2 regions of the Pelomonas sp. SE-A7 genome follow, and region 1 is predicted to be linked to the other one. Evidence: riboswitches for the same ligand, from Rfam matches in the RefSeq annotation. Region 1 holds a riboswitch; the other holds the start of a gene.
The links. Region 1 has a riboswitch for cyclic di-GMP ahead of QT382_RS05575 (Lcl domain-containing protein). Riboswitches for the same ligand answer to the same signal wherever they lie in the genome.
Positions count from the first base shown of each region.

Region 2: linked by a shared signal. The riboswitch ahead of QT382_RS20735 (S8 family peptidase) and the one ahead of QT382_RS05575 (Lcl domain-containing protein) in region 1 are both predicted to bind cyclic di-GMP.

Region 1 covers NZ_JAUASW010000001.1:1,250,000-1,264,306, reverse strand. Annotated here, with positions in the region: gene rpsA (30S ribosomal protein S1) at 1-1,082, opposite strand, end outside; gene QT382_RS05620 (bifunctional 3-phosphoshikimate 1-carboxyvinyltransferase/cytidylate kinase) at 1,195-3,198, opposite strand; gene QT382_RS05615 (prephenate dehydrogenase) at 3,244-4,134, opposite strand; gene pheA (prephenate dehydratase) at 4,157-5,266, opposite strand; gene serC (3-phosphoserine/phosphohydroxythreonine transaminase) at 5,259-6,377, opposite strand; gene QT382_RS05600 (DUF2059 domain-containing protein) at 6,406-7,008, opposite strand; gene gyrA (DNA gyrase subunit A) at 7,017-9,650, opposite strand; gene ompA (outer membrane protein OmpA) at 9,920-10,597, shown strand; gene ubiG (bifunctional 2-polyprenyl-6-hydroxyphenol methylase/3-demethylubiquinol 3-O-methyltransferase UbiG) at 10,680-11,384, shown strand; gene gph (phosphoglycolate phosphatase) at 11,402-12,097, shown strand; cyclic di-GMP riboswitch class I at 12,221-12,308, shown strand; gene QT382_RS05575 (Lcl domain-containing protein) at 12,365-13,954, shown strand; RNA gene ssrA (transfer-messenger RNA) at 14,004-14,307, shown strand, end outside.
Region 2 covers NZ_JAUASW010000003.1:601,038-615,344, reverse strand. Annotated here, with positions in the region: gene QT382_RS20790 (2-oxoacid:acceptor oxidoreductase subunit alpha) at 1-939, opposite strand, end outside; gene QT382_RS20785 (FAD-dependent oxidoreductase) at 936-2,723, opposite strand; gene QT382_RS20780 (ABC transporter substrate-binding protein) at 2,860-3,927, opposite strand; gene QT382_RS20775 (DUF2242 domain-containing protein) at 4,032-4,628, shown strand; gene QT382_RS20770 (translation initiation factor Sui1) at 4,625-4,984, shown strand; gene QT382_RS20765 (M14 family metallopeptidase) at 5,029-6,795, shown strand; gene QT382_RS20760 (alpha/beta hydrolase family protein) at 6,755-7,825, opposite strand; gene QT382_RS20755 (AraC family transcriptional regulator) at 7,932-8,993, opposite strand; gene QT382_RS20750 (RNA polymerase sigma factor) at 9,028-10,290, opposite strand; gene QT382_RS20745 (YciI family protein) at 10,287-10,679, opposite strand; gene QT382_RS20740 (YciI family protein) at 10,769-11,125, opposite strand; cyclic di-GMP riboswitch class I at 11,239-11,333, shown strand; gene QT382_RS20735 (S8 family peptidase) at 11,386-12,774, shown strand; gene QT382_RS20730 (hypothetical protein) at 12,793-14,244, opposite strand.

The DNA of each region.
Region 1 (14,307 bases):
TCGATCTCCAGGACCATGACTTCGACCTCGTCGCCCAGCGAAACGATCTTCGAGGGAGCGACGTTCTTGTTGGTCCAGTCCATTTCGGAGACGTGCACCAGGCCTTCGATGCCCGGCTCGATCTCGACGAACGCGCCGTAGTCGGCGATGTTCGTGACCTTGCCGAACAGACGGGTGCCGGTCGGGTAGCGACGGGCCACGCCGAACCAGGGGTCGTCGCCCAGCTGCTTCAGACCCAGCGAGACGCGGTTCTTCTCGGCGTCGAACTTCAGGACCTTGGCGGTCAGCTCCTGGCCGACGGTCACCACTTCGCTCGGGTGACGGACACGGCGCCATGCCATGTCGGTGATGTGCAGCAGGCCGTCGATGCCGCCCAGGTCCACGAACGCACCGTATTCGGTGATGTTCTTGACCACGCCGTTGACGATGGCGCCTTCCGACAGCGTTTCCAGCAGCTTGGCGCGCTCTTCACCCATCGAAGCCTCGACCACCGCGCGACGCGACAGCACAACGTTGTTGCGCTTGCGGTCCAGCTTGATGACCTTGAATTCCATGGTCTTGCCCTCGAACGGGCTCATGTCCTTCACCGGGCGGGTGTCCAGCAGCGAACCGGGCAGGAAGGCGCGGATGCCGTTGACCAGGACGGTCAGGCCGCCCTTGACCTTGCCGGAGACGGTACCGGTCACGAAGTCACCCGACTCCAGAGCGGTTTCCAGCGACAGCCACGAGGCCAGGCGCTTGGCCTTGTCGCGCGACAGGATGGTGTCGCCGTAGCCGTTTTCGATGGCGTCGATCGCGACGGCAACGAAGTCACCGACGTGGACTTCCAGCTCGCCCTGGTCGTTCTTGAACTCTTCGATGGGCACATAGGCTTCGGACTTCAGGCCGGCGTTGACGACCACGAAGTTGTGCTCGACACGGACGACTTCGGCCGAGATGACCTCGCCGGAACGCATGTCAGCCTTTTGCAGCGATTCCTCGAAGAGGGCGGCGAACGATTCCATGCCAGAGGCTTGGGCGGTTTGGGTGTTGGACATTTGAGATTCCTGGGCCGGCCGACCAGCGTTAGTCGAATTCGGCAGTGTTGCAGGCGGGCCTGCGGGTTAGGTTGTAGAGATCGCCGCCCTCGATGGACTGACGTCCGAAGGGAAGGGCGGCGGGCCCGATGCCGCTTTGATGCTCAAACGCCGAGCGTCAGAACGGCCTGGCTTCAGCCCACCAAGCCAGCACCAGATCGCGAGATTCCTCGATGGTCTGGGCGGAGTTGTCGAGCATCCGCGCGTCTGCGGCAGCTTTGAGGGGCGAGGCGCTGCGACCTTTGTCGCGGGCGTCCCGGGCCTCCAAATCTTCACGCAAGCCGGCGATATTAGCCGAAATACCCTTGGAAATCAATTGCTTATGACGCCTTTCGGCGCGCGTCTGGGCGCTGGCGGTCAGGAAGACCTTGAGCGGGGCGTCGGCAAACACCATCGAGCCCATGTCCCGGCCATCGGCCACCAGGCCAGGCACCTGGCGGAAGTCCAGCTGCAGCTGGTTCAATGCGGCGCGGACTTCGGCATGGAAGGCGACCTGGGAGGCGGCCAGGCCCGAAGCTTCCTCGCGCAGGAGGTCGCTGATGTCTTCATCGGCCAGGTAGACCCGGCCCTTGCGGAAGCGCAGGTCCATGGCGGCGGCCACCTTGGCGACGGCCGGACCATCGTCCAGGTTCACGCCCTGCCGACGTGCGGCCAGACCGGCGGCCCGGTAGAGGGCGCCGGAGTCGAGCACGGCATAGCCCAACTCATGGGCGACCTCATCGGCCAACGTGCCCTTGCCCGACGCCGTGGGGCCGTCGATGGTGAGGACCGGGATGTCCTCGGTGCGGGCGGTCACGACCTCGAACAGGGTCTCGAAATAGTCCGGGAAGGTCTTGGCCACGCAATGCGGCTCGAGGATGCGCACCGGCACGGCCTGCTCGGTGACCAGGCCGTTGAAGGCCGCCAGCGAGAAGCACATGGCGACGCGATGGTCGTCGTAGGTGTGGATGGCGGCCGGCTTCCAGTCGCGCAGCGGATGGATGCGTAGCCAGTCCTGGCCTTCCTCGACCTTGGCTCCCAGCTTGCGCAACTCGGTGGCCATGGCGGCAATGCGGTCGGTTTCCTTGACGCGCCAGCTGGCGATATTGCGCAGGATGCTGGGGCCGTCGGCATAGAGCGCCATCACGGCCAGGGTCATGGCGGCGTCGGGGATGTGGTTGCAGTCCAGGTCCAGGGCCTTGAGCGGCCAGGCGCCGCGGCGGACTTCCACCGCATTGGCCTCGGCGCGCACCTCGGCGCCCATGGCCTGGGCCGCTTCGATGAAGCGCACGTCGCCTTGCAGCGATTCGCTGCCCACGCCTTCGATGCGCACGGGCGCTTCAATGGCCGCAATCGCGCCCAGCGCGACGAAGTACGAGGCCGACGAGGCATCGCCCTCCACATGAGCTTCGCCCGGCGACACAAAGCGGCTGCCGGCCGGGATGGTGAAGCGCTGCCAGCCCTCGCGCCGCACCTCGATGCCGAAGCGCTTGAGCAGCTCCAGCGTGATGTGGATGTAGGGTTTGGAGATCAGTTCGCCGACCACGTCGATGTGGACATCGTGTTCTGCCACCAGGGGCAGGGCCAGCAGCAGAGCGGTCAGGAACTGGCTGGACACGTCGCCGCGCACCCGCACCGGCTCGGCCAGCTTGAGCGGCACCGGGCCAGACAGCCGCAGTGGCGGATAGCCTTCATTGGCGAGGCAGTCGACTTGGCAGCCCAGGCCGCGCAGGGCGTCGACCAGGTCGCCGATGGGGCGCTCGTGCATGCGCGGAACGCCCGACAGCTCGAACTCACCGCCTTGCGTGGAAGCCAGCAGCGAGAGGGCCGCAGTCAGCGGCCGCATGGCGGTGCCGGCATTGCCCAGGAAGAGCTTGGCCGATTTGGTCCGCAGCTTGCCGCCTATGCCGGTCACCTTGAGGGGGCCGCCTGGCACTTGTTCGATCTGGCAACCCAGCTCCTTCAGAGCAGCCAGCATCACGGCCGTGTCGTCGGAGTCGAGCAGGTCATGGACCAGGGTCTGGCCTTCGCTCAGGCCGGCCAGCAGCAGCACGCGGTTGGAGATGCTCTTGGAGCCGGGCAGTCGGACGGTGCCGGCGGCCGCGCGCAGCGGCGGCAGGTCGAGGAAGAGAATCTTGAACATGAGGAAGACGGAAAACGGATTCGGAAAGGCCGGAGGCCGGCGAGGCTAGCGCTGCTGCGAGCGCGGCACGGTGAGCTGGCCCATCTGCCACTGGCTGCGGTCCTCGGACACCTGGCGGATCTGCTCCTCCAGCGCCGTGGCATTGCCGCTGACGATCAGCGTCTCCAGCCGGTCCAGCGCCTTGCGGAACAGGCGCGACTGCTTCAGCACCTCGGCCCGGTTGGCCATGAGGATGTCGCGCCAGACGGTGGGTTCGCTGGCGGCGATACGGGTGAAGTCCCGGAAGCCCGGGCCGGCCAGGCTGAGGTAGTCGCGGCCGACCGGCTGCTTGGCCACCGACTGGTAGAAGGCATAGGCCAGCAGATGGGGCAGGTGGCTGACGGCGGCAAAGGCGGCGTCGTGGTTCTCCGGCGTCATCTTCAGCACCTGGGTGCCCAGGGCCGACCAGACGTCGGTGGCGCGCTGGACCTGAGCCGGGATGTTCTCCGGCAGCGGCGTGATGATGATCTGCCGGCCCTGGAACAGGCTGGCGTCGGCATGCTGGATGCCGGCCGACTCCTTGCCGGCGATCGGATGGGCCGGCACGAAGGAGGCGATCTTCTCGCCCAGGACTCGGCGTGCGGCCTCGACCACGTCGGTCTTGGTCGAGCCCACATCCATGAACAGCGTGCCCGGCGTGACCAGGTGGCGGATCGCCTTGAGCGTGGGCTCTGTGGCCGAGACTGGTACCGATAGCAAGACGATGTCGGAGCTGGACACAGCCAGCAGCGCCGACTCGGCCGCCACGTCGATCACGCCCATGCGCTTGGCAGTCTCGGTGGTCGAGGGCGACTTGCTGTAACCCACGACGCGCTTGACCAGACCGGCCTTCTTGAGCGCCAGCGCGAACGAGCCGCCCATCAAGCCGCAACCGATGACGCCGAGCTGGTTGAACATGGAAATACCGCCTTGTCCTGACTCAGTGCACGTCTAGAGGATACGTGCCCAGCAGCTTGAAGTAGGCACAGACGGCGCGCAAGTCGCGCAGCGCACTGGCCATATTGGGCTGCTGGGGGTGGCCCTGCAGGTCGATGTAGAAGTAGTACTCCCACTGGCCCGACCGCGCCGGCCGCGATTCGAAGCGCGACATCGAGACGCCGTTCTCCTTCAGCGGCACCAGCATGTCGTGCACCGCGCCCGGCTTGTTGACCACCGAGACCACCAGGCTGGTGCAGTCGTGGCCCGAGGCCTGCGGCGCCGGGTGGCGGTCCGGGTGGGTGACGATGGCGAAGCGCGTGCGGTTGTGGGCGTCGTCCTGGATGGCCGGTGCCACGATGTGCAGACCGTATTCGCTGCCGGCGCGTTCGCTGGCCACGGCCGCCAGGCGGGTGTCCAGCGCGGCCAGGCGTGCGCCCTCGGCGTTGCTGGAGACCGGGCGGCGTTCGGCATGCGGCAGGTGAGTGGACAGCCAGCCATGGCACTGGGCCAGGGCCTGCGGATGGGCGCAGACGGCCTGGATGTCTTCCAGCGAGTTGTCCTTGCGCAGCAGGTTGTGGCGCACGAACAGACTGGTCTCGCCGATGATGAACAGCGGCGTGGTCAGGAACAGGTCCAGCGAACGGGCGACCACGCCTTCGGTCGAGTTCTCGACCGGCACCACGCCGAAATCGGCCGCGCCGGCGGTCGTGGTGCGGAACACCTCGTCGATGCTGGTGCAAGGCACGGGAACAATGGAGCTGCCGAAATAGCCGAGGGCGGCCTGCTCGGAAAACGTGCCGGCGGGGCCCAGGTAGGCCACGCGCGTGGGCGTCTCCAGCGAGCGGCAGGCCGACATGATCTCGCGCCAGATCGGCGCCACGGATTCGCTCCTCAGCGGGCCGCCGTTGAGCTGCTTCAGGCCTTCTATGACCTGGGCCTCGCGCTCGGGGCGGAATACCACCGAGCCTTCCTTCTTCTTCAGTTCGCCAACTTCTTGCGCCAGTGCGGCGCGCCTGTTGACGAGGTCCAGCAGTTCGCGGTCGACCGCGTCGATTTTTTCGCGCAGCGCCAGCAGCGCCGGATCGGGTGTGGCGGGGGCGCCATCAGCCATGTTGAGCCTCGAAGTCTTTCAGGTAGGTGCACAGCGCCTGCACGCCCTCGAGCGGCATGGCGTTGTAAATCGATGCACGCATGCCTCCCACCGACTTGTGGCCTTTGAGTTGCAGCAATCCATGGGCCTTCGCTCCGGTGAGGAAGGCCTCGTTCAGTCGCTCGTCGCGAAGATAGAAAGGGATGTTCATCCGCGAGCGGCAGTTCGCCGCCACGCGGTTCTCGTACAGGGTCGAGCCGTCCAGCGTCGCGTAGAGCAGGGCGGCCTTGTCGATGTTGCGCTGCTCGATGGCGGCCAGGCCGGTCTTGCCGGCATGGCCGAACCGCTTGAGCCACTGGAACACCAGACCGGCCACGTAGATGCCGAAGGTGGGCGGCGTGTTGAACATCGAATCAGCGTTGGCCACGGTCTTGTAGTCAAAGGCCGAGGGGCAGATGGGCAGGGCATGGCCCAGCAGGTCTTCGCGCACCACGACGATGGTCAGGCCGGCCGGGCCTATGTTCTTCTGCGCACCGCCGAAGGCCAGGCCCACGCGCGACCAGTCGACGCTGCGCGACAGCACGTGGGAGGAGAAGTCGATCACCAACGGCGCGTCCGAGCCCAAGGCTTTCAGGTCGGGCAGCTCGTGGAACTCCAGGCCGTCAATGGTCTCGTTGGTGCAGACGTGGACGTAGCTCGCGTCGCTGCGCAGCTGCCAGCTGCCGGGCGAAGGGATCTCGCGATGGCCACCATCGGCATTGCTGGCCGCGATCTGCACGTCGGCATAGCGCCGGGCTTCGTCGGCGCTCTTCTTGGACCACGAGCCGGTGACCACAGCATCGACCTTGCCGGCCGGCTTCAGCTTCGCCAGGTTCAGCGGCACGATGGCGTTCTCGCCCAGGCCGCCCCCCTGCATGAACAGGATGCGGAAGTTCGCCGGCACGGCGATCAACTCGCGCAGATCGGCGACGGCCGCGTCGTAGATGGAGATGAACTCGCGGCCGCGATGGCTCATCTCCATCACGCTCATCCCCGAGCCCTGCCAGTCCAGCATCTCCTCGGCCACCTGCTTCAGCACCTCCTCGGGAAGCGTGGCGGGACCGGCGGAGAAGTTGTACGGGCGTTGGCTCATCGGGAGAGGCGGGACGGCTTGTAGGAGGCTACTTCTTGGCGGCGGGCTTGCTGGCCGGTGTGCTGCCGGCAGCGGCCGGCGGCGGCTGCAGGCCCAGGTGCTTGATGATGCTGCCTTGCAGGCTGCGCAACCGGTTGTTCAACGTGGGCCCGACTTCGGCGACCACCTTGTCCTGCAGGCTCTTGCCCAGCTCCGGGCTGATCGCGTCGAACTTCTTGGCCGTCGGCGATTCGAGCCAGGCGACGATCTGGCGCAGCTCGTCCTCCGTGAAGCGCTCGTCCAGCTGCTTGCCCACGGTCTCCGGGGCCAGCTTGACGATGCGGTCGCGGATCAAGGGCACCGATTCATCGGCGTACTTCTTGACCTCGGCCTCGATGGCCTTGCTCACCGCTTCTCGCTTGCTTTCGGGTACCTGGCCCATCGCAATGCGGACCTCCTGGCCCATGGCCACGAGGGGCTGCGACACCATGCCACGCGCCATGACCTCGGCACTGGCCGTCTGGATGGCCAGCAGCTTGGCGATCAGTTCCTTCTTGGCCGGTGAGGCCGCAGGTGTCGAGGCAGCGCTCTGGGCGCTGGCCAGCGTCGAAACTGCCATGGCCAGTGCGGCCACCAGGATCTTCGGGCTCATCTTGCGCATCATTCCTTGTCGGTGGTGTCGTCGGCGGCGGGCGTGTCGGCGTCGCCTTCGCCGCCTTGTTCATTGGCATCGTTCTCGACGATGCGTTGCAGGCCCGACAGCTTGGCGCCGTCGTCCAGCGCGATCAGGGTGACGCCCTGCGTGGCGCGGCCCAGCTCGCGGATCTCGGCGACGCGGGTGCGCACCAGCACGCCCTTGTCGGTGATCAGCATGATCTCGTCGTCGGAATGCACCAGGGTGGCGGCCACGACCTTGCCGTTGCGCTCGCTCTGCTGGATGGCGATCATGCCCTTGGTGCCACGGCCGTGGCGCGTGTACTCGACGATGGCGGTGCGCTTGCCGTAGCCGTTCTCGGTGGCGGTGAGCACGCTCTGGTTCTCGTCCTCGGCCACCAGCATGGCGATCAGGCGCTGGTCGGGTTCGAGCATCATGCCGCGCACGCCGCGGGCCTGGCGGCCCATGGGACGCACGTCGTCTTCGTCGAAGCGCACGGCCTTGCCACCGTCGCTGAACAGCATCACGTCGTGCTTGCCATCGGTCAGGGCGGCGCCGATCAGGTAGTCGCCCTCATCGAGGTCGACCGCAATGATGCCGGCCTTGCGCGGGTTGCTGAAGTCCTTCAGCGAGGTCTTCTTGACCGTGCCCAGGGCGGTGGCCATGAAGATGTAGTGATCTTCCGGGAAGACGCGGAATTCGCCGGTCAGCGGCAGCACCACGGTGATCTTCTCGTCCTGTTGCAGCGGGAACATGTTGACGATGGGCTTGCCACGCGAATTGCGCGAGCCCTGCGGCACTTCCCAGACCTTTAGCCAGTAGACGCGGCCGCGGTTGGAGAAGCACAGGATCCAGTCGTGCGTGTTGGCGATGAAGAGCTGGTCGATCCAGTCGTCGTCCTTGGTCGCCGTGGCCTGCTTGCCGCGGCCGCCGCGGCGCTGCGAGCGGTACTCGCTCAGCGCCTGGCTCTTGATGTAGCCGGTGTGCGAGAGCGTCACCACCATGTCGGTGGGCGTGATCAGGTCTTCGGTGCCCAGCTCCTGGGCGTTGTGCTCGATCACGCTGCGGCGGGCGCCCAGCTTGGTCTGGCCGAACTCCAGTTTCACTTGCATCAGCTCTTCGCTGATGATGGTGGTCACGCGGGCCGGCTTGGCCAGGATGTCCAGCAGATCGGCGATCTGCGCCATCACTTCCTTGTACTCGGCGACGATCTTGTCCTGCTCCAGGCCGGTCAGGCGCTGCAGACGCATCTGCAGGATTTCGCTGGCCTGGTCGTCGGACAGGCGGTAGAGGCCGTCTTCCTGCATGCCGTAGGAGACCGGCAGGCCCTCCGGGCGGTAGGCGGCGCTGCCGCCTTCGGCGCGAGTGAGCATCTCGCGAACCAGCGAGGAGTCCCAGCTCTTGCTCATCAGCGCGGCCTTGGCGACTGGCGGCGTCGGCGAGTTTTTGATGGTCTCGATGAACTCGTCGATGTTGGCCAGGGCCACGGCCAGGCCTTCCAGCACATGACCGCGCTCGCGGGCCTTGCGCAGCTCGAACACCGTGCGTCGGGTCACAACCTCGCGGCGATGCTCAAGGAAGACCGTGATCAGGTCCTTGAGATTGCACAGCTTGGGCTGACCGTCGATCAGCGCCACCATGTTCATGCCGAAGCTGTCCTGCAGCTGGGTCTGCTTGTACAGGTTGTTCAGCACCACCTCGGGCACTTCGCCGCGCTTGAGCTCGATGACGACGCGCATGCCGGACTTGTCCGACTCGTCCTGGATGTGGCTGATGCCCTCGATCTTCTTCTCGTGGACCAGCTCGGCGATGCGTTCCAGCAGCGTCTTCTTGTTAACTTGATACGGAATCTCGTCAACGATGATGGCCTGGCGCGAGCCGCGGTCGATGTCCTCGAAATGGACCTTGGCGCGCATTACGACCTTGCCGCGGCCGGTGCGGTAGCCGTCGCGCACGCCGTTGATGCCGTAGATGATGCCGGCGGTGGGGAAGTCCGGCGCCGGCATGATTTCCATCAGCTCGTCGATCGAGCAGTCCGGGTTCTTCAGCGAATGCAGGCAGGCGTCGACAACCTCATTGAGGTTGTGCGGCGGGATGTTGGTGGCCATGCCCACGGCAATGCCCGACGAGCCGTTGACCAGCAGGTTGGGCAGGCGCGTCGGCAATACCAGCGGCTCTTTTTCCTGGCCGTCGTAATTGGGTCCGAAGTCGACGGTTTCCTTGTCGATATCGGCCAGCAATTCATGGGCGATCTTGGACAGGCGGATTTCGGTATATCGCATGGCCGCGGCGTTATCGCCGTCAACCGAACCGAAATTGCCCTGACCATCAATCAGCATGTGGCGCAGCGAGAAATCCTGGGCCATACGGACCACGGTGTCGTAGACCGCACTGTCGCCGTGAGGGTGGTACTTACCGATGACGTCACCGACGATACGGGCCGATTTCTTGTACGGCCGGTTCCAGTCGTTGTTCAACTCGTGCATCGCGTACAGCACGCGACGGTGCACCGGCTTCAGGCCGTCACGGGCGTCGGGCAGGGCGCGGCCGACGATCACGCTCATCGCGTAATCGAGGTAGGAGCGACGCATCTCCTCCTCGAGACTGATGGGCAGGGTTTCCTTGGCAAACTGGGTCATGCGCAGGGCGCGGCAAACTCCTTGAAGAGCCTGCCGAAAGACGTTGGATCGGAACCGTGGATTCTATTCGCGGCGCGCTGTAGTACCTGCGCAACAACGGTGCGACAGCGCCCAGCGGTGGGGCGCCACAATGCAGGCGGTCAGGTGCCCTATGGCACAATCGTCGAGTCCCTGGGAGAAACCCGCATGAGCGGCTTTCTTCTTTGGTTATCTACCCGGTTTATGGGCACTCTCGCAGGGCAACTGCGGCATTCCTTGAGAGGAGAATCATGAAGAAATTGAATCGCGTGGCGTCGCTGTTCGCAGTCGCACTTGTCGCCAGCTCGGGTGCTTTCGCTCAAGCAGCCTCGGCACCGCAAGTGATCGACAACTGGCGCGCCACCGACGGCTCCGTCTGGAAGAACGGCACCAACGAATACTGCTGGCGCGACAACTTCTGGACCCCGGCCACTGCCGCCAAGGATTGCGACGGCGCTCCGAAGCCCGCTCCGGTTGCCGCACCGGCGCCCGCTCCTAAGCCTGCTCCCGCCCCGGCTCCTGCTCCTGCCCCGGCTCCCAAGCCCGCTCCGGCTGCTCCTGCAGCTCCTGTCAGCGAAAAGGTCACTTTCGCTGCTGACGCCTTCTTTGATTTCGACAAGGCTGTGCTGAAGCCCGAAGCCAAGGCCAAGCTGGAAGACCTGGTCAGCAAGACCAAGGGTATCAACCTCGAAGTGATCATCGCCGTCGGCCACACCGACAGCGTCGGTAGCGACGAGTACAACCAGAAGCTGTCGGTGCGCCGTTCGGAAGCCGTCAAGGCCTTCCTGACCAGCCTGGGCGTGGAGAAGAACCGCGTCTACACCGAAGGCAAGGGCGAGAAGCAGCCCGTGGCCGACAACAAGACCACCGAAGGTCGCGCCAAGAACCGCCGCGTCGAAATCGAAGTGGTCGGCACGCGCAACCGCTAAGCCACCGCTCGATCCGTCGAGTCAGAAGCCCCGCTCCGGCGGGGCTTTTTACTTTCCGCCTTCCGCTACGATTGCGCCCGCCATGACGATCAATGCCGACCCCCAAGAGCTGGCCAAATTCGGCGAGCTGGCCCACCGCTGGTGGGATCCCGAGAGCGAATTCAAGCCGCTGCACCAGATCAATCCGCTGCGCCTGGCCTGGATAGAGGGGCTCAGCCCGCTGGCCGGCAAGCAGGTGCTGGACGTCGGTTGTGGCGGCGGCATCCTCGCCGACTCCATGGCTCGCAAGGGCGCCCAGGTGCTAGGTATCGACCTCTCGACCAAGCCGCTCAAGGTAGCCCAGCTGCATGCCATGGAAGCCGGCACCGAGAACATCGATTACCGCGAAGTGGCGGTCGAAGCGCTGGCCGCCGAGAGGCCGGCCAGCTTCGACGTGGTGACCTGCATGGAAATGCTCGAGCATGTGCCTGACCCCGCCTCAGTGGTGCAGGCTTGCGCCACCCTGGTCAAGCCGGGCGGCTGGATCTACATGTCCACGCTGAATCGCAACTTCAAGTCCTTCATGCTCGCCATCATTGGCGCCGAGTACGTGCTAAAGATGCTGCCAGCCGGTACTCACGAATACGCCCGTTTCATCAAGCCTTCCGAGCTGGCCCAGTATTGCCGCAACGCAGGCCTGGAACTGCACAGCAGCAAGGGCCTGAGCTACAACCCGTTGAATCAGCGCTACAGCCTGGGTGCGGATACCGACGTGAACTACCTGCTGGCGCTGCGCAAACCGGCATGAGCGCTGTGATGCAGGCGATGCGTGGCGGCGGCCTGGTCGAGCCGCCCGCGCTGGAGGGCGTCCGCGCCGTCTTGTTCGACCTGGACGGCACGCTGGTCGATAGCGCACCGGACTTGGCTGGCGCGACCAACGAGATGCGGATCGCGCGTGGCTTGCCAGCCCTGCCGGTCGACTACCTGCGGCCCATGGTTGGCGCTGGCGCGCGCGGCATGATGGGCCTGGCCTTTCAGGTGACGCCCCAGGACGCAAGTTTCCCGGCCTTGAAGGCGGAGTTCTTTGACCGCTACGAGCAGCGCCTGCTGGCCGAGACTCTGCCGTTCGACGGCGTGCCGGAGATGCTTGACGTGCTGGCGGCCGCGGGCCTGGCCTGGGGCATCGTCACCAACAAGTCCGAGCGATTCGCCCTGCCGCTGACTGCCGGGTTGGGCCTGGCAGCACGTGCAGCGGCGGTGATCGGTGGCGACACAACGCCCCATACCAAGCCCCACCCGGCGCCCTTGCTGGAAGCGGCGCACCGTGCCGGCGTTGCGCCGGAGCATTGCATCTATGTCGGCGACGATGAGCGCGATATCCAAGCCGGGCGTGCTGCCGGCATGCGCACCGTGGCCGTGTCCTGGGGCTATCTGGGCCAGGGTCTGTCGGTGAGTGAATGGGGGGCTGACCTGCTGATCGACAACCCGGCTGAACTGCTCGCGGCACTCGGTCTCGCGTGATGTTCATCACGCGGCCGGGCACGCTGGCGCCAGCCGTCGGTGTGCCGTGCCCGCTTGTCGGGCGGTGGGCTGCGCCGCGCCGACGGTTTCGCTAGAGTGGCTTTCGTCTGATGCCTGGGTCACAACAGGCATGGGCAAACCCATCGAAAGGTGGGGGCGCAAAGTCGCGGGCCTAACGACGCATGGCGTCCATGGCAGCCGGACCGCCAGACCGGCGCTCTATGCCTCCACGCTTTCATGGTCCTCTTGGCTTGACCGGCAGTACCCATGAAACAGCGACACCCACATCCCATTTCCGCACTGCTGCTGGGCGGCCTCGCGCTGTCGGCATCCCTGTTGATGCTCTCGGCCTGTGGCGGCGGGGGCGGCGGTGGCGGTGCCTCTGGTGCTTCCTCGATTCAGGCTGGCGGCAATAGCAACAACAGCGGCCCGCCGACCAATACCATCACCGGTACGGTCAGCTTCAACGGCCAGCCGCTGTCCGGCGTCACCATCACGGCTTGGAACACCAATACCAACAAGGTGTTCCAGGTCACGACCACGGACGCCTCAGGCAACTACCGCATCGTCGACCTGCCGACCGGCTGGAATGCCACGCCGAACTATCAGCTCTGGGCCAGCAAGGACGGCTACGGCTTCAGCGCCCAGCTGAGCGCCAGCAGCGACGTGGCCAGCGTCACTCGTTCCGACTACACGGGCCAGTACAGCGGCGTCTGGTCGGGCATCTACAAGACCGTCGTCAACTTCGATTCGCTGGCGAACAAGTCGGTCACCGGCGCCAATTTCACGGCCTATGACGGTGGTAGCCGTGGCCTGGTCAGCTTGTCGGCGACCGGCCAAAAGCGCAGCTACGCTGCAGGCGACGATGGGGACCGGGCATCCGGCATCGCCGCGCCGGCCCAGCGCTTCGTCGATCTGGGCGACGGTACGGTCAACGACAAGTTGACCGGCCTAATCTGGCTGAAAAATGCCGGCTGCCTCAAGCCCTCGCTGTGGGAGTCGGCGCTTCAGCAGGTGGGTCAATTGGCCCATGGAAGTTGCGGACTCAGCGACAACTCCACGGCCGGCCAATGGCGGGTGCCCAACCTGGTCGAACTCGAAAGCCTGATCGACGTGGCTCAGCACAGCCCGGCCCTGCCGAATGCTCATCCTTTCGTGCAGGTTTCGAACGGCCTGTACTGGACCTCGACCTCGTACTTCGGCGGCCAGGGCGGATCTCCAAATGCCTGGGCGGTTCGGCTGGACGATGGACGCTACGTGAACGACTCCGTCAGCAACCTCAAGGCGAGTTCGCTCAATGGCGTATGGGCGGTCAAGAACGGAATCGGCAACGGCCTGATCAAGCTCCAGGCCAGTGGCGCCTACGTCTCATTCACCAAGGGCGATGACGGCGGCCTGCATCTCGGCGTGCCGCTGACCTACCAGCGCTGGATAGACAAGGGCGATGGCACGCTGCTGGATACGGTGACCGGCCTGACCTGGCTCAAGATGGCAGACTGCATCCACAAGCCCTGGGTCGAGGCCGTTGCAGCAGTCAACGTGCTCGCCAGCGGGCAGTGCGGCCTCAGCGATGGATCCAAGGCCGGCGCCTGGCGCATGCCCAATCGCAAAGAGCTGCAAAGCCTGGCCGACCGCGCCATGAACAACCACTCGGATTTCTTCAACAGCAACTACGTCAACACCGTCGGCGTCGGATCGCAGGCCCCGGTCTTCGGCCGCTTTATCACCAGCGAGTATTACTGGACGTCGAGCACGCTGGCGGCGGATCCCGCGCTCGTCTGGACCGTCTACAGCTGCGACTACGGCACCTATGAAATGCCCAAGACCGCGCCGGGCTACACGCTGGCGGTCCGCTAGCTCATGCGGCACTTGAAGTCCGCGCGGCTGGTATCATCTGCGCTCTTCAGGGGCCGACCCGGTTTCGACGTGGGTGCGGATCCGAAGTAGGGCATGCCGAGCACCAGTCCGCTCGTAAATCCACTGGAACAAACTAACTGCAAACGACGAAAAGTTTGCCCTCGCTGCTTAACTAGCACGAGGCTCCGCAACAGTTGGCCTATGGGCTGGGGTGGCAACACCTGCGGAGTCATTCACATAGGCTGGTTGCCAGGCGGGCTGCACGTCCGGCAACGAGATCTCGCAGCTGGCGGTGTTGAAAGCGTGCTCCTGCGCGTTCACGCCGTGAGAATCAAATCAGAGGGCTAAGCATG
Region 2 (14,307 bases), on a different contig from region 1:
CAGCGGAATCTCGGCGAAATAGGCCAGGCCCAGGAACTCGCTCATCAGCGAGACGCCCGGCCCCGAGGTGGCGGTGAAGGCCCGCGCCCCGTTCCAGCCGGCGCCGGTGATCATGCCTATCGAGGCGATCTCGTCCTCGGCCTGGACGATGGCATAGCGCTTCTCGCCCGTGGCCGCATCGACCCGGTACTTGCCGCAGTACTTCTCGAAGGCCTCGGCCACCGATGAGGACGGCGTGATCGGGTACCAGGCGCAGACCGTGGCGCCACCGTAGACCATGCCCAGCGCCGTGGCCGCATTGCCGTCCACGAAGATGCGCTGGCCCACGCTGTCGGCGCGCCTGACTTGCAGGGCGAGCAGGCCGCCGAGGTGGTCGCGCGCGAACTCGCGGCCGGCATGCAGGGCGCGCACGTTCGAGTCCAGCAGCTTTTCCTTGCCGCGGTACTGCTCGGCGAACAGTTTTTCTATGACCGCCGGCTCAATGCCCATCAGCTGCGACAGCGCCCCCAGCACCATGATGTTCTTGAACAGCTGGCGCTGGCGCGAGTCCTCGTAGGTGGCATTGCAGATCGCCGTGACCGGCATGGCGATCACATGCAGGTCCTCGCGGAAGGCGCTGGGCGGCAGCGGCCGGGTCGAGTCGTAGAACAGGTAGCCGCCGGGGCTGATCTCCTTCAGGTCGGCGTCCCAGGTCTGCGGGTTCATCGCCACCATCAGGTCCACGCCGCCGCGCCGGCCCAGCCAGCCGGCTTCGCTGACCCGCACCTCGTACCAGGTCGGCAGGCCCTGGATATTGCTGGGGAAGATGTTGCGCGGGCTGACCGACACGCCCATGCGCAGGATGGCCTTGGCGAACAACTCGTTGGCCGAGGCCGAGCCCGAGCCGTTCACGTTGGCGAACTTGACGACGAAGTCGTTGACCGCTTCGATACGGCTCATGCCATCGCCCTCCGCGTCTCATGGTCCCGGCAGGCGGCGCCGGCCTTGGTCGTGACCAGCAGGAACTTCTGCATGTCCCAGGCCCCGGTCGGACAGCGCTCGGCACACAGGCCGCAGTGCAGGCAGACGTCTTCGTCCTTGACCATCACGCGGCCGGTCTTCAAGTCGCCGGACACGTACAGCGCCTGCTCCAGGTTCAGGGCCGGCGCCTTGAGCCGCTGGCGCAGCTCGGCCTCCTCGCCGTTCTCGACGAAGGTGATGCTGTCCATGGGGCAGATGTCCACGCAGGCATCGCATTCGATGCACTGCTTGTCGCTGAACACGGTCTGCACGTCGCAGTTCAGACAGCGCTGCGCCTCCTTGAAAGCGGTGGCGGCATCGAAGCCCAGCTCTACCTCGACCTTGATGCTGGCCAGCGCCTTCTCGGCCTTGGCCCAGGGCACCTTGTAGCGGGCATCGTTGGCGATGGCGTTGTCATAACTCCATTCGTGTATGCCCATCTTCTGCGACAGCAGGTTCACATGCGGCGGCGGCCGCTTGGCCACCGACTCGCCGTGCAGATGGCGGTCCATGGACACCGCCGCCTCATGGCCATGGGCCACGGCCGTGATGATGTTCTTGGGGCCGAAGGCCGCATCGCCGCCGAAGAAGACCTGGGGCAGGCTGGACTGGAACGTGACCCGGTCCAGCTGCGGCAGGCCGTCCTCGCCGAAGGCAATGCCGGCGTCTCGCTCTATCCAGGGGAAGGCGTTCTCCTGGCCGACGGCGATCAGCACCTCGTCGCAGGGAATCACGACTTCCTCGCCGGTCTGCGCCTTCTTGAAGCGCATGCCGGTCAGCTTGCCGTTGTCTTCATGCTCGAAGGCCAGCGGCACATGGAAGTCCAGGATGGGAATGCCCTCGTGCTCGGCGTCCTCCTTTTCCCAGGGCGAGGCCTTCATCTGCGCATAGCCGCTGCGCACCGCCACGGTCACGCTTTGGGCGCCCAGGCGCCGCGCCGAGCGGCAGCAGTCCATGGCCGTGTTGCCGCCGCCGAGCACGATGACCCGCGGCTCCACCTTGTCCACATGGCCGAACGAAACCGAGGCCAGCCAGTCGATGCCGATGCGTATCTTGGCGCCGGCCTCCTGGCGGCCCGGCAGATGGAGGTCGCGGCCACGCGGCGCGCCGCAACCGACGAAGACCGCGTCATAGCCCTCGGCCAGCAGCGCCTTCATCGAGGCGATGCGCTCGCCGGCCCGCAGCTCCACGCCCAGGTTCAGCACATGGCCGCATTCCTCGTCTATCACCGACTCCGGCAGGCGGAAGCGCGGAATCTGGGTGCGGATGAAGCCACCGGCCTTGGCCTCGCCATCGAAGACCGTGACCGCATAGCCTTGCGTCGCGAGGTCGCGCGCCACGGTCAGCGAGGCTGGGCCGGCACCCACGCAGGCCACGCGCTTGCCGTTGCGCGCCGCGGGCTTGGGGAACAGGGTGCGCAGCTCCTCGCTGGTGTTGTCGGCCGCCACGCGCTTGAGCCGGCAGATCGCCACCGCCTCGGGCTTGGCGGCATTCTTTTCTTCGACGCGCCCGCGCCGGCAGGCCGGTTCGCAGGGCCGGTCGCAGGTGCGGCCCAGCACGCCCGGGAAGACGTTGGACAGCCAGTTCACCATGTAGGCCTCGTCGTAGCGGCCCTGGGCGATCAGGCGTATGTATTCGGGGACGGGGGTATGGGCCGGACAGGCCCACTGGCAATCGACGACCTTGTGGAAGTAGGCCGGGTCAAGGATATCGCTGCGCTGCACCGTGGATGTCCTCCTGGGCGTTCACAGCGTCTGCACTTTCACGGTGCTGTCTGCGGCACCGATGCACCACTGTGTCGGGCCAGTCTACGCCCGGCGCACCAGGGCGGGGGGCCGGGGCAAACCCGCGCGCCCTGCTTCAGGGCAGGGTGGCCGGCTGGCGCAGCACTTCCTTCTGCCAGACCGGGCCCAGCTTCTTCGACTCGCGCGCCCAGAGCTGCGGCTGCAGCGCCCGCGCATTGCGGTACTGGGCGCTGTCCACCAGGCGGCGGCGCACCGCCTCGGGCAGCTCGATCTGGTCGATGCGGATCGGCCGCGCATTGCCCCGCGCCAGGTTCAGCTGGCCGGCGTCGCTGAAGATGTATTCGCGCACCAGCTGGGCCGCATTGGGACGCGGCGCGTAGCGGTTGAGCAGGGGCGCATAGCCGCTCATCACCGAGCCGTCGGCCGGGATCAGGATCTCGAAGTCGGCCGCATTGGCCAGCCGGTGGCGGAACGACAGGGCATTGAAGTCCCACATCAGGTAGACATCGGCCAGGTTGGCCTTCATGCGTCCCACGCCGACATTGATCGGATTGAGCCGACCACGCGCCGCCACATCGGCAAAGCGGGCCACGGCCGGGTCCAGCCGGGTCTCGCTGCCACCCAGCGCAATGGCCGCGGCCAGCAGGACCGCATTGGCTTGCGCCGTGGGGCCGACCTCGCCCGGCATCACGCGCAGCTGCCGGTCCTCGAACAGCTGCTTCCAGCTGTGCGGCACCTTGGTCACGCCCCTGGTGTTGACCACGAAGGCAATCGTGCCGGTGTAGGCCAGGGCCCAATGGCCTTCGGCATCCTTGGCCCAGTCGGGGATCTGCTCCCAGACCGCCGGCTTGTGGGCCCGGGTCAGGCCCAAGGCCTTGGCCTGGGCGGCGAACTCGTAGCCCACGTCGACAATGTCCAGCGTGGCCTGGCGGCCTTCGTTCTGCAGCCGGGCAATGGCCTCGGCGCTGCTGGTGTTGAAATCCTCATGGAGGAGGCCATGCAGATGCTGCATGTCGGACCAGGTCTCGCGCCAGTTCGCCCAGAAATCGGGCATGCCGGCACTGACGATGCGGCCCTCCGCCCGTGCCGCCTTCTCCAGCTCCGTAGGCGGCGCGGCCAGCGGACGGCCAGCGGCCCAGAGTGCCGGCAGCATGGTCAGGAGGCGTCGTCGACGGGCGTCCATGGGCGGTGGGGTCAGAGCCGGGGGAGCTTAGCATCACCCCCCATTGGGTGGGGCGGCTTGCGCCCCGGCCGGTCCGCCAAGCCGGCCCGGGGATAATTCGCCCCATGCTGATTCATGCCTGCCCCCATCCGCTGCGCCTGCTCGCCGCCTTGCTGGCCGCAACGGCGCTGCTCGGCGGCTGCAGCTTTTCGGCCCCCTCGCTGAGCTCCACGCCCAAGACCGCGGTCTACCTGAACGAGCGCTTCCAAAGCGACGAGACCTTCTCGCGATTGTTCGACGCCGGCGTGGCCGACACCTGCGAAGCCGCCCGCCGGGCCCTGCTGAGCCAGGGCTACATCATCACCAGCGCCCGCGAAGGCGCGATCAACGGCAGCAAGCGCTTCCAGCCCGAGGGCGAGGTCCATGTGGAGCTGAGCTTCAACATCGTCTGCGTGCCCGACGGCAAGAACAGCGGCATCGCCACCGCCTATGTCTCGGCCCAGCAGGACCGCTACGCGATCAAGAAGAGCACCAATGCGACCAGCATAGGCGTCAGCGCCCTGGGCTCGATCTCGGTGCCGCTGTCCTCGTCGCAGGACTCCCTGGTCAAGGTGGCCAGCGAGACCATCCCGGCCGGCGAGTTCTACGACCGCTTCTTCGCGCTGATGAGCCGCATGCTGCGCGAGCAGTCGAACGACAAGCCGACCGCCTCCGTGCAATGAGCGGCTCCAGGCTTGTCTATTCCACCGAGACCGGCCGCACCTGCCCGGACTGCCGCCAGGCGCTGGCCGACTGCCGCTGCGCCGCACTGAAGAAGGCGGCCAAGCCGAGCAGCGGCGACGGCATCGCCAAGGTCTGGCGCGAGAGCAAGGGCCGCGGCGGCAAGACCGTCACCCTGGTCAAGAACCTGCCGCTGGCGGAAGCCGAGCTGCAGCTGCTGGGCAAGAAGCTGCGCTCGGCCTGCGGCACCGGCGGCACGACCAAGGACGGCGTGATCGAGATCCAGGGCGACCATGCGGAGCGCGTGACCGAGCTGCTGGTCAAGGCCGGCCATCCGGCAAAGAGGGCGGGCGGCTAGTACAGTCGGCGGCACTTTTTTGCCGCCCGACCGAACGACCCGCCATGTCCCACAAGCTCACCGCGCTGCTCGCCGCCTCCCTGCTCGCCGCCTCCAGCCTGGCCGCGCCGCCTTCGCTGACCACGGTCTCGGAGCGCAGCGGCTTCCTCAAGACCGGCCGCTTCGACGAGGTGCAGGCCCTGTGCATGGACTTCGCCAAGGCCTACCCGGGCCGGGTGCGCTGCTGGGAGTTCGGCCGCACGCCGCAGGGCCGTCCCATGCTGGCCCTGGTGGCTTCGGACAGTGGTGCGCTCAGCCCCGCCGAGGCCCGCAAGCGCAAGCTGCCGGTGACGCTGATCCAGGGCGGCATCCACGCGGGCGAGATCGACGGCAAGGACGCCGGCTTCCTGGCCCTGCGCCAGATTCTCGACGGCCGTGCCGCGGCCGGCTCGCTGAAGAAGCAGGTGCTGGTCTTCGTGCCGGTGTTCAACGTGGACGGCCATGAGCGCTTCGCCGCCTGGAACCGTCCCAACCAGCGCGGCCCCGAGCAGATGGGCTGGCGCACCACGGCCCAGAACTACAACCTCAACCGCGACTACGCCAAGGCCGACGCACCCGAGATGCAGGCCATGCTGCGCCTGATCGACCTCTGGGACCCGCTGGCCCTGGTGGACCTGCACGTCACCGACGGCGCCAAGTTCGAGCATGACGTGGCGGTGCAGGTCGAGCCGGTCCACGCCGGCGACGAGGCGCTGCGCGAAGTGGGCCGCGCCTGGCGTGACGGCGTGGTGGCCGACATCGCCAAGCAGGGCTCGCTGCCCGTGGTCTTCTATCCCTCGTTCAACGAGGACGACAATCCGGCCTCGGGCTTCACCGACAGCGTGGCCCCGCCGCGCTTCTCCACCGGCTACCCGCTCTTGCGCAACCGCCTGGCCATGCTGGTCGAGACCCATTCGTGGAAGGACTACCCGACCCGGGTGCGCGTGACCCGCAACATCGTGGTCTCGGTGCTGGAGCGCATGGCGGCCGAAGGCGCGGCCTGGCAGAAGGTCGCGGCCGAGGCCGATACCCGCGCCGCGCAGCTGGCCGGCCAGAGCGTGGCGCTGAGCTGGAAGGCCAGTGCCCAAGTGCGCGAGATAGCGTTCCGCGGCTATGCCTACACCCGCACGCCCAGCGATATCTCGGGCGCGCTGATGACCCGCTACGACGAGAGCAAGCCCGAACTCTGGAAGCTGCCGCTGCGCGACGACATCGTGGCCGACCTGCAGGTCCAGGCGCCCAAGGCCGGCTACCTGGTGCCGGCCGAGCATGCGGCCTGGGTGGCCGACAAGCTCAAGCTGCACGGCCTCAACTACCGGATCCTGAAAGCGCCGCTGCCCAAGGCGCCGGTCCAGGCCTTCCGCGCCACCATGGCCAAGCGCGGTGCCCAGTCGGTCGAAAGCCACCAGCGCCTGGACCTGCAGGGCCAGTGGGCCGCCGAGGCGCGCGACCTGCCGGCCGGCTCGCTGTTCGTGCCCATTGCCCAGCCCGGCGCCCGCCTGGTGATGTCGCTGCTGGAGCCGCTGGCGCCCGATTCGTTCGTGGCCTGGGGCTTCTTCAACAATCACTTCGAGCGCAAGGAATACATGGAGGGCTATGTGGCCGAGGAAGTGGCCCGCGAGCAGCTGGCCGCCGACCCGGCGCTGAAGGCCGCCTTCGAGAAGCGCATCGCCGAGGACGCCGCCTTCGCCAAGAGCGCGTCGGCCCGCCTGGACTTCTTCGCCCGCCGCCACAGCAGCTGGGACGAACGCTTCAACCTCTATCCGGTGCTGAGGACCGACCAGCAACCCTGAGGTGGCGCTCGAAGAAATCGACGATGCGCGCTTCCACCGCCGGCAGCTCGGCCGCGCGGTCGAAGCCCGGCGGGTCGTTGATCAGCTCGCCGAGCAGGCCGCTGAGGCCGGGCGGCAGCGGCGACAGATAGGCGCCATGGCCGCCGGCCGCCAGATCGGCCAGGTGCTCGCAGCGCGGCAGGCAGGCGGCCAGGATGCGGTCGGAATGGAACTGCGGATGCAGCCAGCGGTCCTGCCGGGCCGTGACCAGGGCCAGCGCCGCGGTGGGCCGGGTCAGCGAGCCCGGATCGAAATCGGCCGCCGCCGGCACCGCCGCCACCACGGCCTTGATGCGGCGGTCGCTGTGCTGGCGCAGCTCGCCGTCATCGGCGAACTTGAAGCGCAGGACCCGGGTCGCGATCCACTTCTTGAGGCCGTCGGCCCAGCCGCCGGTCAGCCGCGTGGCCAGGCCCACGCAGGCGTTGAAGTCCTCGGCCAGGTGGCCATCGCAATGCCGGCTGAACAGCGCCGGTGACCAGCGGCCGCCGGCCACGCTGAGCGCCGTGTGGCCGCCGGCCGACATGCCGAAGACCCCGACGTTCTGCAGATCGACGCGCGGCCCGAAGCGCGCATCGGCGGCCACCGCATCGATGGCCCGCGAAACCTCGGCCGGCCGCAGCGTCCAGCTGTCGGGGCCGGGCCTGCCATCGTCCCAGCTGTTGTCGGCCCGGTGGCGCGGCGCGGCCACCACGTAGCCGGCCTCGACCAGGGCGCGTATCAGCGTGAAGTGGACCCAGGGCGAGCCGCCCGAGCCATGCGAGACCACGACCAGGCGGCCATTGCCTGGCCGCGGTGGCGCGTCCACGGCGATGCGGAAGCTGCCAAACAATCGGCGCTCCGGCTGGCCGGCGAGCTCGGTCGGGTAGAACACCGTGACCGGCTCGGCCTCGTCCGGTTGCGAGCGCAGCTCGGTCACCGCCACGCCGGCCTGGGCGCTGACGCAAGCCCACAGGCCGAGCAGCAAGCCGGCCATCCCCCTCTTGAATCCCATCTTGACTCCTCATCGCCGGCAACAGGCCGGCGGTGGCGTCACTGTGCGAAGGCGGCGTCCGGCCGTCTCGCCGATTCCGGTCTGAGCGGGTTTCGGCTGGCCGAATTCAGCAATCGGCCAGCGCCTGGCGGCGGAATTCGCTGGGAGTCAGCCCGGTCTCGGCCTTGAAGGCGCGGTTGAACGGGCCTATCGATCCGAAGCCGGCCTCCAGCGCAATCGCCAGTATCGACTCCTCGCGCCGCGCCGGATCGGCCAAAGCCGCCCGCGCCGCCGCCAGGCGGAAGCCGTTGATGAAGGCGTTGAAGTTGCGGTGGCCCAGCTGCTGGTTGATCAGCCGGCGCAAACGGTACTCGGGCAGGCCCAGGCGGTCGGCCAACTGGCCGATGCCGAGCTCCTCCTGGCGGAACAGGCCCTCGGCCTCGACCCGCTGGCGCATCTGCTCGGCCTGGGCCCGCTCCTCGGCATCGACCGGCGGCGGCTCGGCCGGCAGGGGAGCCGGTGCGGCCGGCAGCAACTCGTTCGGCGCCACGCCGAGCAGCTTCCAGGCCAGGCCGGCGACCAGCAGCAGCAACAGCGCCATGTCCAGCACCGCACCGCCTTCGCTCAGCCGCCCCTGCGGCGAGGCCAGGCGCAGCGCCACCAGGACGACGGTGTAGACCGAGCCCGCCACGGCCAGGTAGAGAGCCAGCCGGCGGCGGCGCTCGACCAGGTCGGCCCGCCGCGGCCGCAGGGCCGCGCGTATCGCCAGCAGGGCGAACAGCACCGGCAACCAGCGCTGCAAGAGCATCGAGGGTGAGCCCTCGGGCAGGGCCAGCAGGCAGTTGCTGGTGCCCAGCGCCGCCACGGCCAGCCAGGCCCCGGCCTGCCAGCGGCGCGGCCGGAATTCCTCGTCGAACAGGGCGGCGGTGAACAGCCAGAACAGCAGGCCGTTGGCCACCGAGACGCCCACCAGCGGCGCCTGCCAGGCACGCGGCACCTGGCATTCGAACCAGGGCATGGAGGACACGACCTGGACCGCCAGGCCGGCCGCCAGCGCCACGCCCAGGCGCACGGCGGCAAAGCCGGCGCGGTCGCGCAGCATCAGCCATGCGGTCACGCCCATCAGGGCCAGCACGGCGCCGCGCAGCGCGGCATCGATCAAAAGGGCGGCGTAGGCAGGCTCGGTCATCTTGGCGGCGCACGATAGCACCGCCCTCTGACGGTCAGGACCTCGCTCGCGCCAGCAGCAGCTGGCGTTCGCGCTCGTTGGCCGTCATGGCGGCAGCCTTCTCGAACTCGGCCCGGGCCTCGGCCTCGCGGCCCAGCTTGGCCAGCAGGTCGCCACGCACGCTGGGCAGCCAGTGGTAGCGGTCCAGCGTGCCCGCAGCAACCAGCTCATCGACCAGGGCCAGGCCGGCCGCCGGCCCCTCGGCCATGGACACGGCCACGGCCCGGTTCAGCTCAACGACCGGCGAAGGGCTGACCTGGCAGAGCGCGTCGTACAGCGCCACGATCTCGTCCCAGTCGGTGTCGGCCGCCTTGACCGCGCGCGCATGGCAGGCGGCGATGGCGGCCTGCAGCGCATACGGCCCCAGGGCCTGGCGCAGCTCGGCAATGCGTTGCAGCGCGGCCAGGCCGCGGCGTATCAGAAGCGGGTCCCAGCGCGAACGGTCCTGCTCCATCAAGAGCACCGGCCGGCCCTCGCGGTCGGTGCGGGCCGCCAGGCGCGAGGCCTGGATCTCCACCAGCGCATTCAGGCCCAGCACCTCGGCCTCGTCCGGCATCAGGCCCATCAGCACGCGGGCCAGGCGCAGGGCTTCCTCGCACAGCGCGGGCCGCAGCCAGTCCTCGCCGGCCGTGGCCGAATAGCCCTCGTTGAAGACCAGGTAGATCACCTCCAGCACCGATGCCAGGCGCTCGCTGCGCTGGTCCGCCGGCGGCAGCTCGAAAGGCACGCGGGCGGCGGCCAGGGTCTTCTTGGCGCGCACGATGCGCTGGGCGATGGTGGGCTCGGCAGCGAGGTAGGCACGGGCGATCTCGGCCGTGGTCAGGCCGCCCAGCAAGCGCAGCGTCAGCGCCGTGCGCGCCTCGGTGGAAAGCACCGGATGGCAGGCCGTGAAGATCAGCCGCAAGAGGTCGTCGCCAATGTCGTCGGCGCGTGCGGCATCGAGGCCGTCGACGAAGTCCGGGACTATGTGGGCCTGCTGCGCATCGAGGTCGGCGCCCAGCTCCTCATGCTTGCGCGCATGCAGGGCCTCGGCCCGCACATGGTCCAGCGCGCGATTCTTGGCCGCCGTCATCAGCCAGGCCGCCGGCTTGTCCGGCAGGCCCTCGGACGGCCAGCGCTGCAGCGCACTCAAGAGCGTGTCCTGGGCCAGCTCCTCGGCCACGCCCACGTCGCGGGTGATGCGCGCAACGTGGGCAATGATCTTGGCGGACTCCAGTCGCCAGACCGCCGTGACCGTGCGCTCGATCTGCAGGCTCATGGGCCGCCCTGGGTGCCGGCCTCGAAGTCTTCCGGCTCATAGAGCTGGCGCACCTCGACCTCGCAGGCCTGGCCGCGGAACGGCGCCGGGAAGCGGCGCGACCATTCCATCGCCTCCTCGCGGGAGCGCACCTGGATCAGCGTGTAGCCGGCGATCAGCTCCTTGGTCTCGGCAAAGGGGCCGTCCAGCACACGCGGCTTGGCACCGTCCTCGTAGCGCAGCCGCCAGCCGGCGCTGGTGGGCTTGAGGCCGTTGGCGTCCAGCAGCACGCCGGCCTGGGCCAGCTCGGTGTGGAAGGCCTCCATGTCGGCAAAGATGGGGTCGTCCAGCGGCGGCAGCACGCCGGCCTCGCTGGTGGCATTGGCCAGCACGATGATCATGAAGCGCATCGGGGTCTCCTGGTGAAGGCACCCCGGGGCGGGGCGCTCAGGAACACGACGGGCGAGGCGGCCCGGAATCTACAGGCTTGTGCGCGACCTCAGTCATCGAAACAGGGCCCGACCTGGCGCACCTCGACCGTCGCCCATTCGGCGGCCGGGCATTGGGCGGCGTAGTCCATGGCCTGCTCGCGGCTGACCTTGTCCAGCAGGAAGAAGCCGCCGACCATTTCCTTGCTCTCGGCAAACGGGCCGTCGCTCCATTGCTGGCGGCCCTCGCGCACCTGCAACCGGCTGGCGCGGCGGGTCGAGGCCAGCGAATTGGCGGCCACCAGCACGCCGCGTTCCTGCAGCAGGGCGCTGAAGCGCAGCATGCGCTCGTAGACCTGTTCCCCGGCCTCGCGGCCGCGCTCGGCCCGCTGGCCCAGCGGCTCGACGATCAGAAGCATGTAGGACATGGTTACCAATTCCTCCTTGGGCGGCGCGATTGTGCGCCGGCTCTGCCAACAAATCCCGCGCCGCCTGGACCAACGTGTAACGCCCGCTGGTGCGAAAACCGCCCGCCGCCTATTGTTGAGCCCGGCAAAGCGCGTGAAAGCGCGCGACGCAAAGCCACCGGCCTAAAGCGGACCCCCCAGGGTTCGCCAGGGCAGCGGGGCTGCCAGACGGCACACCACCGCCTGGCCTCGTCAGCAGCTCCACACGAGGCAAGTTCTTCATGCACCGCTCCTCCCTCCCCCGCCTGTTCTCCGCCCTGGCCCTGGCCAGCCTCGCCTGCGCCGCCCAGGCGCGCGAGCACAACCCGCTGGCCGACCTGGCCCGGGACGAATCGCCGACCGACCGCTTGATCGTCAAGTACCGCGACGGCGTCCAGCCCTTCGCCACGGCACGCGGCGAGGCGGCGATCCGCGTGGCGGGCAACCGGCAGGGTGTCAGCGTGCGGCATCTGCGCGCCATGAGCGGTGGCGCTCATGTGATGGCCATCAGCCGCGCCATCAGCCCGCAGGAGGCCGAGGCCATGGCCCAGGCGATCAGCGCCGGCGACCCCGACATCCTCTATGCCGAGCCCGACCACCTGCTCAAGCCCTTGATGACGCCCAACGACAGCTACTACTCGCTGCAGTGGAGCCTCTCGGACGCCACCGGCGGCATCCGCGCCCCGGCCGCCTGGGACAAGGCCAGCGGCAGCGGCGTCGTGGTGGCCGTGATCGACACCGGCGTGCGCAAGCACGCCGACTTCAGCGCCAACCTGCTGGCCGGCCGCGACTTCGTCTCGACCAGCTTCATCTCCAACGACGGCGACGGCCGCGATGCCGATGCCGCCGACCCGGGCGACTACGTGACGGCCGGCTATTGCAGCACCGGCTCCGCGGCCGCCAACAGCAGCTGGCACGGCACCCATGTGACCGGCATAGTCGCCGCCACCGCCAACAACAAGACCGGCGTGGTCGGCGTGGCCTGGGGCGCCAAGGTGCTGCCGCTGCGCGCGTTGGGCCGCTGTGGCGGCTACAGCTCGGACATCGCCGACGCGATCAGCTGGGCGGCCGGCAATGCGGTCAGCGGCCAGCCGACCAACACCACGCCGGCCAAGGTGATCAACCTGTCACTGGGCGGCACGGCCGCCTGCGGCAAGACCACGCAGGCCGCCATCAACGCGGCCCGCGCCAAGGGCGCGGTCGTCGTGGTGGCTGCCGGCAACGAGAAAGCCAATGCCAGCACCAGCTCGCCGGCCAACTGCACGGGCGTGGTTTCGGTGGCCGCCACCACCAAGGCCGGTGGCCGCGCCTCCTATTCCAACTACGGCACGAGCGTGACGCTGGCCGCCCCGGGCGGCGACAGTGGCGCCGCCATCGCCTCGACCTGGAACACCGGCACCAGCACACCGGGCTCCGACACCTATGCCTACATGGCCGGCACGTCGATGGCCGCGCCTGCGGTCAGCGGCGTCGCGGCCCTGATGCTGTCGGCCAATCCCAAGCTGACGCCCGACCAGGTCGCGACCCTGCTCAAGAGCAGCGCCCGCGCCTTCCCGGCCAGCTGCAGCGGCTGCGGCGCCGGCATCGTCAATGCCGAGGCCGCGGTGGCGGCGGCGCTGGCTGCCAAGTAAGCGCCGTCCGGCTCATCATCAACGCAGGGCCAGCGAAGCACGCTTCCAGGCCGGGTCCTGCCAGCGCTGGAAGGCGCCCAGCTGCTGGGCTTCCGGCGCCTGGCGCTCGGTCGTCAGCGTGTCCGGCGACAGCAGCTCGAAGCTGCGGCGCAGGTAGCGGCCCTCGGCCCGCGACTCGCGGCTGACCAGCAGCTGCTGGCCGCCCGGCACCCAGCCGGCGAATTCGGCATAGCCCAGGCCCGGCGTGGCCACGGCCGGCGGCAGCACCTGCAGGCGCCAGGCCTCGCGGCCCTTGCGCGAGAACACCCAGAGCTCGCGCCAGCCATCCAGCGACTGCACCGCCAGCGCCACCGCCGTGCCTTCGCGATTGGCCGAAGCCGAGGCCAGCCAGACCTGGCCATGGCTGCAGCGGCGGGCCAGCTCGGCCTTGCTCGCTTCCTGCTGAAGAACCACACAGGTCTCGCCTTCGCTGCTGCCGCGGCTGCTCAGCAGGCGCAGGCCGGCGCCCAGCGTTTGCGACTCCGGCCGAGGCAGCGCGGCCCAGCGCACGGCATTGACACGCATGGCCGCATCATTCCAGGCCGACTGGTCGTCCTCGGCGATCTCCAGCAGCTGGATGCTGCCCATGGCCTCCAGGGCCAGGCGGGCCGACTGGGTCGAGCCGGCAGCGTCGCGGCTGCTGCGGGCAAAGGCCAGGCTGGCCTGGACCGCGGCGCGGCGCATCAGCACGCGGTTCTTCCAATGCGGGGCCAGGTCTTGCAGCTCGACCCGGTCCAGCACCTCGGCGCGCCAGCCGTCATGCGCTTCGCGCTCGGTCGGCGTGGCCACCGGATTGACGCAGTCGGGCCGGGTCAGGGCCAGGGCGGCGCGGGCCTGCTGCTCGGGCGCGGCCGGCAGCGACAGCACGCGGCGGAAAGCATCACCGTCATAGCAGAGCTGGATGCGGCCATCGGCCTGCTCCAGGCCGGTGAAGCGCAGGCCGTAGCGGGCGGCCACGTCGAGCTGGGCCGCGACCACGGCTTCGTTCTGCTTGTTGCCCTGCGAAGCGCGGTCGGCAATGCGTTCGGCCAGCGTGCCCAGGGCGTCCAGCACCTCGGCGCCGGCCAGGCCGTTCAGCTGCTCGCGCGAGGCCGCCTGCACATAGGCCGCGCCCAGGCCCAGGCCCAGCGCCTCGGCACCGGCCTGCTGGCGCACCAGGCGCAGCGCGGCCAGCATCTCGTTCGGGTCGGCAGGCAGGCGGTAGACCTGGCTCTTGCGCAGCCAGCCACCGCGCTCGCGCCGGTAGTCCCAGACATTGACGAAGTCCTGGCGCTCGCCGCGGATTTCCAGCGCCTCGCCGCGCCAGAGCTGGGCCTGCAGCGGCGCCGAGTCGCGGGCCGCGCCGCGCAGCGAGGCCTGGTCCTGCAGCACCAGGCCGGCACCGAGTGGCTTCTGCGTTTCATTCTTGTCGGCCGCCTGGCAGGTCTGCATCCAGGCGGCAGCAAGGGCGAGGGCCATCACCAGGCCGACCTGGCGGACGCGGTGGGAACGGAG